Regions from separate parts of the Pseudarthrobacter ribosi genome, predicted to be linked through region 1. Evidence: predicted binding sites of a transcription regulator. Region 1 holds the regulator's gene; the other holds the start of a gene.
What was found. Region 1 encodes LexA, which represses DNA repair genes until DNA is damaged. Its sites were predicted from a motif close to TCGAACANNTGTTCGA; they were not measured.
Positions count from the first base shown of each region.

Region 2: ruvA (Holliday junction branch migration protein RuvA) is a predicted target of LexA. The motif match lies at 4,015-4,030, and genes of this name have one in related genera.

Region 1 covers NZ_JBVAYZ010000007.1:195,607-202,038, forward strand. The annotation lists gene ACZYZ5_RS09970 (ATP-dependent DNA helicase) at 1-1,860, shown strand, start outside; gene lexA (transcriptional repressor LexA) at 1,935-2,684, opposite strand; gene ACZYZ5_RS09980 (LysM peptidoglycan-binding domain-containing protein) at 3,043-3,474, shown strand; gene ACZYZ5_RS09985 (histidinol-phosphate transaminase) at 3,531-4,649, shown strand; gene hisB (imidazoleglycerol-phosphate dehydratase HisB) at 4,715-5,341, shown strand; gene hisH (imidazole glycerol phosphate synthase subunit HisH) at 5,338-6,156, shown strand; gene ACZYZ5_RS10000 (CG2302 family histidine operon protein) at 6,157-6,315, shown strand; gene priA (bifunctional 1-(5-phosphoribosyl)-5-((5-phosphoribosylamino)methylideneamino)imidazole-4-carboxamide isomerase/phosphoribosylanthranilate isomerase PriA) at 6,367-6,432, shown strand, end outside.
Region 2 covers NZ_JBVAYZ010000003.1:237,605-244,036, reverse strand. The annotation lists gene secD (protein translocase subunit SecD) at 1-1,460, opposite strand, end outside; gene yajC (preprotein translocase subunit YajC) at 1,567-1,974, opposite strand; gene ruvB (Holliday junction branch migration DNA helicase RuvB) at 2,209-3,321, opposite strand; gene ruvA (Holliday junction branch migration protein RuvA) at 3,314-3,961, opposite strand; gene ruvC (crossover junction endodeoxyribonuclease RuvC) at 4,068-4,655, opposite strand; gene ACZYZ5_RS04755 (YebC/PmpR family DNA-binding transcriptional regulator) at 4,652-5,407, opposite strand; gene pdxT (pyridoxal 5'-phosphate synthase glutaminase subunit PdxT) at 5,411-6,112, opposite strand; gene ACZYZ5_RS04745 (Mur ligase family protein) at 6,194-6,432, shown strand, end outside.

The DNA.
Region 1 (6,432 bases):
CCGCTGATCGCCCATTCGCTGGTCAGCGACAAGCCCACCCTGGTCTCCACCGCCACGCTGGCCCTGCAGACCCAGATCGTCGGCAGGGACCTGCCCCGGCTGCTGAAGACCATCACCCCGGCGCTGGAACGGCCCGTCAAGGTCGCCCTCGTCAAGGGCCGCTCCAACTATGTGTGCCGTCACAAGCTCGAAGGCGGTTTCCCCTCCGAGGAGCCCTCCGAAGGCCAGCTCTTCTCGCTCGGCGAGGACACCGCCGTCCCGCATTTCGCCGCGGCGATGGGCGGCCCGTCGTCCCAGCTCGGCAAGGAAGTCGTCCGGCTGCGCGAGTGGGCCGAGGACACCGTGACGGGGGACCGGGACGAACTCCTGCCCGGGGTCACGGACCGTGCCTGGCGGCAGGTCTCCGTCACCTCAATGGAGTGTCTGGGCGCGCAGAAGTGCCCCCTCGCGGCCGAATGTTTCAGCGAACTGGCCCGGCAGAACGCCGCGGACGCCGACGTGGTCGTCACCAACCACGCCATGCTGGCCGTCAGCGCCTTCGAGGGCCTCGCGGTCCTGCCGGAGTACGACGTTGTGGTGGTCGATGAGGCCCACGAGCTGCAGGACCGGGTGACGGGCGCCGTGTCCGGCCAGCTCTCCGTCGCGATGGTGCACGTCGCCGCGTCCGGGGCCCGGAAAAACACGGGCATCACCGTGGACGCTCTGAACAACGCCGCGTCCAACCTCGAACTTGCCATTGAAGGGGTCCCCGGCGGACTCATGCCCAACGGCCTGAACAGCGAACAACTGGACTGCGTGGACCAGCTGCGGGACGCCTGCCGCGCGGCGCTCTCGGACTCCAAGGGGGACAGCGCCAACACGGCCGACGGCGGCCGCCAGCTCGCGCGCTCCCGCCTCATGGTGATCCTAGAGCTCTGCGAACGGCTGCTCGCCGCCCGCGAAAACCGCGAGGTGGTCTGGTTCTCCCGCAACAGCACCTTCGACCCGCAGCAGGGGTATTCCCAGCCCGACGAGTCCGCGCCGGCCCTGATCAACATTGCCCCGCTCAGCGTCGCCGGGCGGCTCCGCGAGGGTCTGTTCGCGGACCACACCGTGATCCTGACCTCGGCGACCCTGGCGATCGGGTCCGCCTTCGAACCGGCCGCCGCCGGCCTGGGCCTGGTCGGACCCGGTGCCCCGAGCTGGACCGGGGTCGACGTCGGCTCGCCCTTCGAGTACCCGAAACAGGGCATCCTCTATGTGGCCAAGCACCTGCCCAAACCCGGCCGCGGCACGTCCCCGGAGGCCATCGACGAGCTCGAGAAGCTGATCCGGGCCTCCGGCGGCGGGGCTCTGTGCCTGTTCTCGTCCCGGCGCGCCGCCGAGGACGCCGCTGAGGCCCTGCGGCCGCGGCTGGACATGAGCATCCTCTGCCAGGGGGATTCGACCATGACCGCGCTGGTGAAACAGTTCGCCGACGAGCCGGACACCTGCCTCTTCGGCACCATGTCGCTGTGGCAGGGTGTCGACGTGCCGGGGACGTCCTGCCGCCTCGTCGTGATCGACCGGATTCCGTTCCCGCGGCCGGACGATCCGCTGATGACGGCACGGTCCCGTGCGGTGGCCCAGGCCGGAGGCAACGGCTTCATGAGCGTGTCCGCGACCCACGCCGCCATCCGGTTGGCCCAGGGCGCCGGCCGCCTGATCCGCACGACGACCGACAGGGGAGTGGTGGCAGTGCTGGACTCACGGCTCTCCACCGAGCGCTACGGGGGATTCCTCCGCGCCGCCCTGCCGCCGTTCTGGCCCACCACCGACACCGCGATCGCACTCTCGGCCCTGGAGCGGCTCGCCAAGGAATCCGGGCAGCCCGCCACGTAGTACGGTGCGAACGCCAGGGGCCCCGCCGGATGGCGGGGCCCCTGTTCGCAGCTGTTGCCGCGCCTTGACTGGTCCTAGAGGGAGCGCAGCACCGAGACGACTTTGCCCATGATGACGGCGTGATCGCCGAGGATGGGCTCGTACTGGGTGTTCTGCGGCAGCAGCCAGGTGTGGCCGTCGCGCTGGCGGAACGTCTTGACCGTCGCCTCGTCGTCCAGCAGCGCGGCGACGATGTCACCGTTGACAGCGTCGCCCTGCTGGCGCACCACCACCCAGTCGCCGTCGCAGATGGCGGCGTCGATCATCGAGTCCCCCGCCACCTTGAGCATAAAGAGTTCGCCGTGGCCCACGAGCTGGCGGGGCAGCGGCATCACGTCCTCGACGACCTGGTCGGCCAGGATCGGCCCGCCAGCGGCGATGCGGCCCACCAGCGGCACCATCGCGGTGTCGGTGGCGCTGGCCAGTTCGGACACGGACAATCCGCCGACAGTGCGCAGGCCGCCGGACTTCTCGGCCCCTGAAATCTTGGTGGTTCCCTCGTCGAGGGTCAGCGGCATCAGCACTTCCATGGCTCGGGGGCGCTTCGGGTCACGCCGCAGGTAGCCAAGCTTTTCCAGCTGTGAGAGCTGGTGGGTGACGCTGGAGAGGCTTGCCAGGCCGACGGTGTCGCCGATCTCGCGCATGGAGGGTGGATAGCCGTTGTCCGTGACCGAGCGCTGGATGGTCTCCAGGATCTTCTTTTGCCGGACGGTGAGGCTTTTGGGTGGCCGGGCCGCCTGCGGGCCCCGCTGGGTGGCCCTGCCGCCAGTGGCTTGTGCTGCCATGTTCGCCAACGCCTTTCCGTTCCGCCCGGCCGCCGTGGCTGCGGCTGCCGGGAACTTCCGGCCTGAAATGTCAGACCCTGCTGATCAACTGCAGAAGTGGTTGTTCTTTGACTCAAACGTAGGCCAGCCACAGGGCATTTTCAAACATTTGTTCTAGCGAGTCTCGACATTGTTCGTTAATAAGTGCTAAAACAGAACAAGCAAGGTTCGAATATGTGTTCTAGTTCTTCGCAGTTTGAGGGCGGTGGACTGTTCGGTACAGCGTGACGTTCGGTTCTTTGTTCGAAGGTTAGGCCGGTTGGCGGCAAGTACGTGGAGTACGCCGGGCGGCACAGTATGGTCCAGGAGGGCTCAGTTCATGTCAGCATCAAGCGCGTTTCACGACACTTTCGGCCGCGACGCAGTCGGCGACTACGGCCGGCGCGACGGCGGTGCGTCCGCCGTCCCGGGCGCCGTTCGCAAGCAGCGGGTCAAGCAGGCGCCGCTGCGGCTCACCCGGCGGGGGCGCTTTGTCCTCATCGGGGTGCCGCTGATCCTGCTGGCCGCGCTCATACTCTCGTTCAGCGGCTTCCTCAATGCCCCGGCCAAGGCGGCGGAGTCCGCAGCCGGGCTGTCGCTGACCCCCACCGTGACCGTTACGGTGCAGCCCGGTGAGTCCCTCTGGGCCATCGCCGCATCCGTGGCACCGGAGCGCGACCCCCGCGACGTCGTCACGGATATCATCCAGCTGAACAACCTCGAAGCCGCCCGTGTTGTGCCCGGCCAGGCGCTCTTCATCCCGTCCAAGTAACCTGTTCGACCCGTCACAGTTTCAGGGCCCGCCGCTATCTCACTTAAACTGGTGCAGTGACTGACCAGCTAGAGCGCCTGAACCGACTTCCCCTCCGGACCAACCTGCGCGGCCTGACGCCGTACGGCGCGCCGCAGCTGGAGGTGCCCATCCTGCTCAACGTCAATGAGAACACCCATGGTGTCCCGGCCGACGTGCGCGCCGCCATTTCCGAGGCTGTCACGATTGCCGCGGCCGGCCTGAACCGCTACCCGGACCGCGAGTTCACGGAACTGCGCGAAGCCCTCGCCGACTACCTCGGGCACGGTCTGGGTGCGGACAACATCTGGGCCGCAAACGGCTCCAACGAGGTTCTCCAGCAGATCCTTCAGGCGTTCGGCGGCCCGGGGCGCACCGCCCTCGGCTTCCCTCCCACGTACTCCATGTACCCGCTGCTGGCCTCCGGCACGGACACCGGGTACATCGTCGGGGTCCGCGCCGACGACTATGGACTCAGTGCCGCCTCGGCCGCCAGCCAGGTCCGCGAACTCCAGCCGAACATCGTCTTCCTGTGCTCCCCGAACAACCCCACCGGCACCGGGCTGGGCCTGGACGTCGTGGAGGCCGTCTACGAGGCCGGGGAAGCCAGCCAGACCATCGTGATCGTCGACGAGGCGTACCACGAGTTCGCCCATGACGGCACGCCCAGCGCCCTCGCGCTGCTGCCGGGCCGGGAACGGCTGATCGTCTCGCGGACCATGAGCAAGGCCTTCGCCCTCGCCGGCGCCCGGGTTGGCTACATGGCCGCAGCGCCCGAGGTGACCGACGCCCTGCGCCTGGTCCGGCTCCCGTACCACCTCTCGGCCATCACCCAGGCGGCGGCCCTGGCCGCCCTGCACCACCGGGTCGCGCTGATGGCCGACGTCGAGGACATCAAGCGCCAGCGGGACAGGATCGTGTCCGAACTGCAGCGGATGGGCCTCAAACCGGCTGCCTCCGACTCGAACTACGTCTTCTTCGGCGGTCTGGACAACCCACACGAGGTCTGGCAGGGCCTGCTCGAGGCCGGGGTGCTGATCCGCGACGTCGGCATTCCCGGGCATCTGCGCGTCACCGCCGGGACTGAGACGGAAACCACAGCCTTCCTCGAAGCCCTCGAACGGATCCTGGCCCGCCGCGCCGTGCAGCCCGCCTAGACTTAACCCAGGACACCCACCCTGCCTGCACGCCGGGCACCGTCGTCATCCAAAAGGACACCCACATGAGCAACACCGGATCAACCGCTGCCGAGGGCCGGACCGCACGCATGGAACGGACCACCAGCGAGTCATCCGTGCTGGTCGAGATCAACCTGGACGGCACCGGTGTCTCGGACATCAGCACCTCGGTCCCGTTCTACGACCACATGCTGACGGCGCTGAGCAAGCACTCCCTGATCGACATGACGGTCAAGGCCACCGGCGACACCCACATAGATGTCCACCACACGGTCGAGGATGTGGCCATCACTTTCGGTGAGGTCCTGCGCACGGCGCTCGGAAACAAGGCCGGGATCCGACGCTTCGGCGAAGCCACGGTTCCCCTCGACGAGGCCCTCGCGCACGCCGTCGTCGACGTCTCCGGCCGCCCGTACCTCGTGCACGGCGGCGAGCCTGCCGGCCAGGAGTACCACCTGATCGGCGGACACTTCACCGGTTCCCTGACCCGCCACGTCTTCGAGGCGATCACCCTGCACGCCGGAATCTGCCTGCACATGAACGTCACCGCCGGCCGGGACCCGCACCACATCGTCGAGGCCCAGTTCAAGGCGTTCGCCCGCGCCCTGCGCGCCGCCGTCGAACCGGATCCCCGCGTCGAGGGCATCCCGTCGACCAAGGGTGCGCTGTGACCGGGAAGGTCCTGAAGGACGGCGCCATCATCGACCCCGACGCCGGCCGCAGGCCGGCGTCGCCCGAGGGCAAGCCCACCGTCACCGTCCTGGACTACGGCTCCGGCAACGTCCGTTCCGCCGTGCGCGCCCTCGAACGCGCCGGTGCCGAGGTCATCCTCAGCTCCCGGCCGGAGGATGTCCTCAACGCCGACGGCCTTGTGGTCCCCGGGGTCGGGGCGTTCGAAACCGTGATGCGCGAGCTCAAAGCCGTCGATGCCATCCGCATGATCGGCCGCCGCGTCGCCGGCGGCCGCCCCGTGCTGGCCATCTGCGTCGGCCTCCAGGTCCTCTTCGAGGCCGGCGTGGAGCACGGCACCGTGGCCGAAGGCATGGGGGAGTGGCCCGGGAACGTCGAGCTCCTTCCCGCCGACGTCGTCCCGCACATGGGCTGGAACACCGTCTCCGTCCCTCCGGGGTCCAGGCTGTTCGCCGGTGTGGAGGACGAGCGTTTCTATTTCGTGCACTCCTACGGGGTCCAGCAGTGGGACTTCGACGTCATCCAGCCGCGCATGACGGCGCCGCTTGTCACCTGGTCGGAGCACGGTGCCCCGTTCATCGCCGCCGTGGAAAACGGCCCGCTGTGCGCCACGCAGTTCCACCCGGAGAAGTCCGGCGACGCCGGTGCGCGCCTGCTGCGCAACTGGGTGGAAGGCCTGCGGGACCGTTCCGGGACCGAGGCAGCGCCCGGCGCAGGGGCCACGGCAGCGCCCGGCGCAGGGGCCACGGCAGCGCCTGCCGGCACCCCCGCCGCGCCGGAAGCCGGGACCGCCTAGATGTGGTCCATCGTGCTGATGGGGCTCGCCGGCCTGCTGGTCGGCGGAGCGCTGTCCTTCCGCCAGCAGAAGAGCCCGCGCTGGGTCCAGGTCGTGTTCTATGTCCTGGCCGGGATGGCGCTGCTGGCCGCCTACCTCCTGACGCTCCCCGCCGCCTGACACACCGCAGCGCCCCCGACCACCTGCCGACCCTGAAAACTGAGGACCACGATGACCACCGAAACCCCGCTGCCCGTGCTGGAGCTGCTGCCCGCCGTCGATGTCGTCAACGGCCAG
Region 2 (6,432 bases), on a different contig from region 1:
TCGGCGATGGCCGTCAGGCCGAGGGTGAACGCGAAGCCGCGGACGTTGCCCACTGCGACGAAGTACAGCACCAGGGCGGCCAGCAGGTTGACGGCCTTGGACGCCAGGACGGTGCGCTTGGCACGCTTCCAGCCGTTCTCGACTGCCGAGACGAGGCCGCGGCCTTCGCGGAGTTCATCACGGATTCGTTCGAAGTAGACAATGAACGAGTCCGCGGTCTGGCCGATGGCCACGATGATGCCTGCGACGCCGGCGAGGGACAGCCGGTAGTTTTCGGTCCAGCCCAGGATGTCGATGGCCAGGAACGTCAGCGCGCCGGCCATCACGAGGGAGGCGACGGTGACCAGGCCCAGTGCCCGGTACTGGAACAGGGAGTACACCACCACCAGCAGCAGGCCGATCAGGCCGGCGAGCATACCCATCTTCAGCTGCTCGCCGCCGAGGGTTGCCGAAATCTGCTGTTCGCTCTGGATCTCGAAGCTGATCGGCAGGGCGCCGAAGCGGAGCTGGTCCGAGAGGGCCTTCGCGGACTCCTCGGTGAAACCGCCGGTGATCTGCGGACGGCCGTCAGTGATGACGGCCAGGGACCGCGGAGCGGAAATGACTTGATCGTCAAGGACGATCGCGAACTGGGACTTCGGATCCGAGCCGCTCTGGCCGCCGCCGGCGGTGTAGAACTGGAACAGCCGCTCGGTGACTTCCTTGAACTTGGCGGTGCCTTCTTCGTTGAACTGGATGTTGACAGCCCACTCGTTGGTCACAGCGCCCTGGGCGCCGCGCTGCAGCTGGAAGGAGGACCCTGCGATGTCGGCACCCTTGACCTCGACCGGGCCCAGGATGTACTTGATCGCCGGCGAGTTCGCGGAGGCCGGTTCACAGGTGACCAGCGGCTGGGCCGGGTCGGAGCGTTCCTGCTTGTCCTGCGACGGGTTATCGCAGTCGAGCGTCTCGAACTTCTTGTAAATTTCAGGGGTGACCCAGTTCACGTCGCTGCCGTTGGCGGGCTCAGCGGTGGGCTGGGGCAGCTGGTCGTCCGGGGTCAGTGACTCCGCGGGGACAGCTGCGCCCGGACCGGCCTGGAGGACGGGCCGGAAGTTCATGTCGGCGGACGCCTGGATCAGCGCGCGGGTTTCCTTCGACGGTGTGCCCGGCAGGCTGACGACGACGTTGCGTCCGGACTGCGTACTGATTTCAGCTTCCGCGACGCCCGAACCGTCCACGCGCTGGCGGATGATTGCCACGGCCTGGTTGAGCTGATCCTCGGTGATGTCCGAACCGCCCTCAACCTTGGGCGCCAGGATCATCTGCGTGCCACCTTCAAGGTCCAGGGCGAGCTTGGGAGCCCAGCTCGCCTGGCCGGCCATCGTGCCGCCGGCCAGGACGGCGGTCAGGACGGCGAGGATAACGCCGAGCCAGACCAGCACCCTGAGGGCTGTGTTTTTGGGGCCAGTTCGTGCCATTGTCGATCTTTCTTTTATTTACGGAGGAAACCGCCGGGCGGCCCGGTCGGGCCGCCCCGGCGGTGGCCCGCAGCCGTTACTTCGCGGGATAGCTCAAACAGGGAGACTAGCTGTCTTTCTTGCCTTCGTCGTTGAGGCGGCGCAGGGTTTCGTCCGGCGTCTCCTCGCGCGGAGCGTCGTTGACGGGGGCAGCGCTCTCGGCCGTGTCGATGGTCAGCGAGGAGGCATCGTCCGGAACCACAGCGGGCTCCTCGGCGGCGACAACCGGTTCGACGATCTTGGTGACGGCCTGGCGGTGAACCGTGGCGGTGTTACCCGGGGAGAGTTCCAGCAGGACCTTGTTCTCTTCATCGTCGATCTCGACGATGCGGCCGTACAGGCCGAAGCTGGTCATGACCTCGACACCCGGGGCGAACTTCGACTGGAGCTGCGCCTGCTGCTGCTGGGTTTTCTTGTTGCGGCGGAACATCATGAAGACGAAGACGCCGAGCATGGCGAACAACAGGATGGTCATGATGTCGATGCCGCCGCCGGCCTGCGGCTGGGTCTGGGCAGTAATAAGTCCGAACACAGGGATAGTTCCGTTCTGTACTTGCGTAGCTGGTTTTCCAGCAACGTCCGCTTCGCTCCGGGCTGGTTGGGTATCATGCCAAGCCGACGGCGGCCAGGTGCTGGCCGCGCACAGAAACAAAGACCCGAACGTGCCGAGCGTCATTCCAGTCTAAAGGGAAAACGTTACGGCGCGGTGCTATTGACTATTACGGATCCATTCCGGATCAGCATCCTGACCCAGCCCGGCCTGCAGGTCAGGGCTGTCGTCCTCGGCCGGGAAGAGCTCAAGCGGGTCCTGGGCGAAGATTCCGGGCGGTACAGCGAAGCCGAGGTGCGTCCAGGCCGGGGCGAGCGCGATGCGCCCCCGCGGGGTGCGTCCCAGCAGCCCCTCGCGGACGAGGTACGGCTCGGCGACGGTTTCCACCGTTTCGGTCTCTTCGCCGACGGCGATGGCCAGGGTGGACAGGCCCACGGGCCCTCCGCCGAATTTGGTGATGAGGGCCTCCAGGACGGCCCGGTCGAGCCGGTCCAGTCCGCGTTTGTCGACCTCATACATGTCCAGCGCCGCGGAGGCGGCGCGGGCGTCGATCTGCTCGATGCCGTGCACCAGCGCCCAGTCGCGGACCCGGCGCAGGAGCCGGTTGGCGATGCGGGGCGTGCCGCGGGAGCGGCCGGCGATTTCGCTGAAGCCGGCGGAGTTGACCTTGAGATCCAGGAGTCCGGCGGAGCGCCGGAGCACGAGCTCCAGTTCGGCCACGGAGTAGAACTCCAGGTGGCCGGTGAAACCGAAGCGGTCCCGGAGCGGTCCGGGCAGCAGGCCGGCGCGGGTGGTGGCCCCCACCAGGGTGAACGGCGGCAGTTCCAGCGGGATGGCGGTGGCGCCGGCACCCTTGCCGACGATGATGTCGACCCGGAAGTCCTCCATTGCCATGTAAAGCATTTCCTCGGCCGGCCGGGACATCCGGTGGATCTCGTCGAGGAAGAGAACTTCACCTTCGGACAGCGAGGACAGGATGGCTGCCAGGTCGCCGGCGTGCTGGATGGCGGGGCCGCTGCTGATCCGCAGCGGGGCGTTCATCTCGGCCGCGATGATCATGGACAGCGTGGTCTTGCCCAGCCCGGGAGGGCCCGAGAGCAGGACGTGGTCGGCGCTGCGGCCGCGCATGCGCGAGGCCTCCAGGACGAGGGAGAGCTGCCGGCGGACCCGGTGCTGGCCGACGAAGTCGTGTAGGTTCTTGGGCCTGAGGGCGGCTTCGATGACCCGCTCCTCCGGCTCCTCTCCCCCCGCGACCACCGACGGCTCAGCCACGGGCGCCTACCCTGTTCCCGGCGCGGGCGCCGTCCTGGCCCAGCCAGCGGAGGGTGGCACGCAGGATCTCGGCCACGTTGCCCTTCTCGGCCAGTTCGGGGGAATCAGCCAGGGATTTGTCGATGCTGGACGTGGCGTCCTTCTCGGACCAGCCCAGGCTCGTCATGGCGGCGACGACCTGCGGCTTCCAGACCGCTTCGGAGGATGCGGCCGGGGCCGTGGCGCTGGCAGCGGTTCCGAGCGGGACGAGCTTTCCGGCCAGCTCCAGCACGATCCGGCCGGCGACCTTGGGGCCAATGCCGGGCACCTTCGTGAATGCCTTGCCGTCGCCGGAGTGCGCGGCGACCCGGATCGCTTCGGGCTCGTGCACGGCCAGGACGGCCAGCGCCAGCCGAGGCCCGACGCCGCTGACGCTGAGCAGGATATCGAAGACTTCGCGTTCGTCGTCGCTGCCGAAGCCGAACAGGGTGAGGGAATCCTCGCGGACGATCAGGGAGGTGAAGAGCTTCCCCTCCTCGCCGGTGCGGAGCCGGCTGAGGGTCTGCGGGGTGGCGTTCACGCTCATGCCGGCGCCGTTGAGGTCGATCACGGCGGAGGACAGGCCGACGTGCGCTACGGTTCCGCGGAGAAAACTGATCAAAGCCGGGCTCCTGAAAATTCAGCTGAAATAGAGAACCGGGAACACCCGGCTATCCGAACATATCTACGAATACCCTATCAAGCGCTGCGACCGGACAGTCGGACATTCAGCGTGCACGGCGCGCTTTGGCCTCCGCGTCCGCCCAGGCCCGCTGTGCCGGGGTCAGGGACAGGCTGCCCGGTCCGGTGGTGGCTGCGCCCTTGTTGGAAATCCCGCTCCCGGCCCGCCAGGCGTGGGTGATGGCCAGCGCGAGGGCGTCGGCGGCGTCCGCCGGCCGCGGCGGGGCGTCGAGCCGGAGAATCTTAGTCACCAGTTTGGTGACCGCATCCTTGTTGGAGGTACCGCTGCCGGTCACGGCGGCTTTCACCTCGGAAGGTGTGTGCAGGGCCACCGGGATGCCGCGTCGTGCGGCGGCGGCGATCACCACACCCGATGCCTGCGCGACCCCCATCACGGTGCTGACGTTGAGCTGCGAGAAGACGCGTTCGACGGCGAGGACGTGCGGTTCGTACTTGTCGAGCCACTCGTCGATGGAGGTGGCGATGACCAGCAGGCGCTGGTCCAGGCTCTCCTCCGGGGAGGTTCCGACGACGCCGAACGCCACCATGGTGGCGCGGCGGTTCTTTTCGACGTCCACGACGCCGATCCCGCAGCGGGTGAGGCCCGGATCGACGCCGAGGACGCGGAGGGTCACTCGGATTCCAGTGCGGCCTGCACTTCGTCGCTGAGGTCGGCGTTGCTGTAGACGTTCTGGACGTCGTCGAGTTCCTCGAGGGCGTCGACGAGCTTCAGGAACTTCTTGGCGGCCTCGAGATCCAGCGGGACCTGCATGGACGGGACAAACTCTGCCTCGTCGGTGTCGTACTCCATCCCGGCTTCCTTGAGCGCGTCGCGGATGGCCTGCAGGTCGGTCGGCTCGGAGTGGATCTCGAAGCTGTCGCCGTTGTCCTTGACTTCCTCGGCGCCGGCGTCGAGGACGGCCATGAGGACGTCGTCCTCGGTCAGGCCGTTCTTCGGCAGCGACACAACGCCCTTGCGGGAGAAGAGGTAGCTGACCGAACCGGGGTCGGCGATGGTGCCGCCGTTGCGGGAGATGGCGAGCCGGACCTCGGAGGCTGCACGGTTCTTGTTGTCCGTGAGGCATTCGATCAGCAGCGCGGAGCCCTGCGGTCCGCGGCATTCGTACATGATCTCGGTGTAGTCCACGACTTCGCCGGTGAGGCCGGCGCCGCGCTTGATGGCGCGGTCGATGTTGTCAGCGGGGACCGAGGTTTTCTTGGCCTTGGTGACGGCAAGTTCCAGGCCCGGGTTGCCGGCGAGGTCCGGGCCGCCCATGCGTGCGGCAACTTCGATGTTCTTGATCAGCTTGGCGAACGACTTGGCCCGGCGGCTGTCGAGGATGGCCTTCTTGTGCTTGGTCGTCGCCCATTTGGAGTGGCCTGACATGCTTTACGCTTCTCCTCTGATCATTCGGATGAACAATTCGTGCACGCGCTTCTCCCCCGTCACTTCCGGGTGAAAGGAGGTGGCCAGCAGCTTGCCGGCACGCACTGCAACAATTCTAGCCGTCCCGGCCAGCGCCTCGGGGTGGGATGCCTTGGAAGGTTCCACGGTGGCGAGGACCTCCACGCCGGCGCCGACGCGTTCCACCCACGGTCCGCGGATGAAGACGGCGTGGACAGGGGCGACGCCGTCGGCGGTGGCGCTGAAATCGAGGCCCTTGAAATCGAGGTCCGTCTCAAAGGATTCGCGCTGCCGGCCGAAGGCGTTCCGGCGCACCGTGATGTCCAGTCCGCCGAAGGTCTGCTGGGGGTTGCCGGCGAGGTCCAGGGCGGGGTCGGTGATTTCCTCCGCGAGGAGGATCATCCCGGCGCAGGAGCCGTAGACCGGCAGCCCGTCCCGGATCCGTTGGCGCAGCGGGTCGCGGAGCCCGAAGGCGCGGGACAGCTTGTCGATGGTGGTCGATTCGCCGCCGGGAATAATGAGGCCGTCGAGGCCGTCGAGTTCGGCCGGCCGGCGCACGCCGACGCCTGTGGCACCGGCCGCTTCCACAGCGTGCAGGTGTTCCCGGAAGTCGCCCTGAAGTGCGAGGACGCCGATCCGCAGGCCTGTTCCCACGCGGGAAGCGGACGCAGAAGTGGGGTTGGTCATCGGACCAGCATAGTGGCCCGGACACGTCGCCTGCCGCCTCCCGGCGGGCTTCCATGCCGCCGCTGGGATATATTACAGAGCATGTTTTACTTCAGCGTTCCGCTCGGCAAGCTCGTCCGCCGGGTCTCCCGGCTTAGGGGCGGAGGCTCCGCCCTTCCCGGGCTCGTGGTCGAAAAAATCGACGCCGGCTTCATGCGCAGGACACTGTCCACGCTGCCGCACGGCGTCGCCGTCGTCAGCGGCACGAACGGCAAGACGACCACCACGAAGATGGTGGTGGAACTGCTCGAGAGTCAAGGCCTAAAGGTTTTCACGAACCG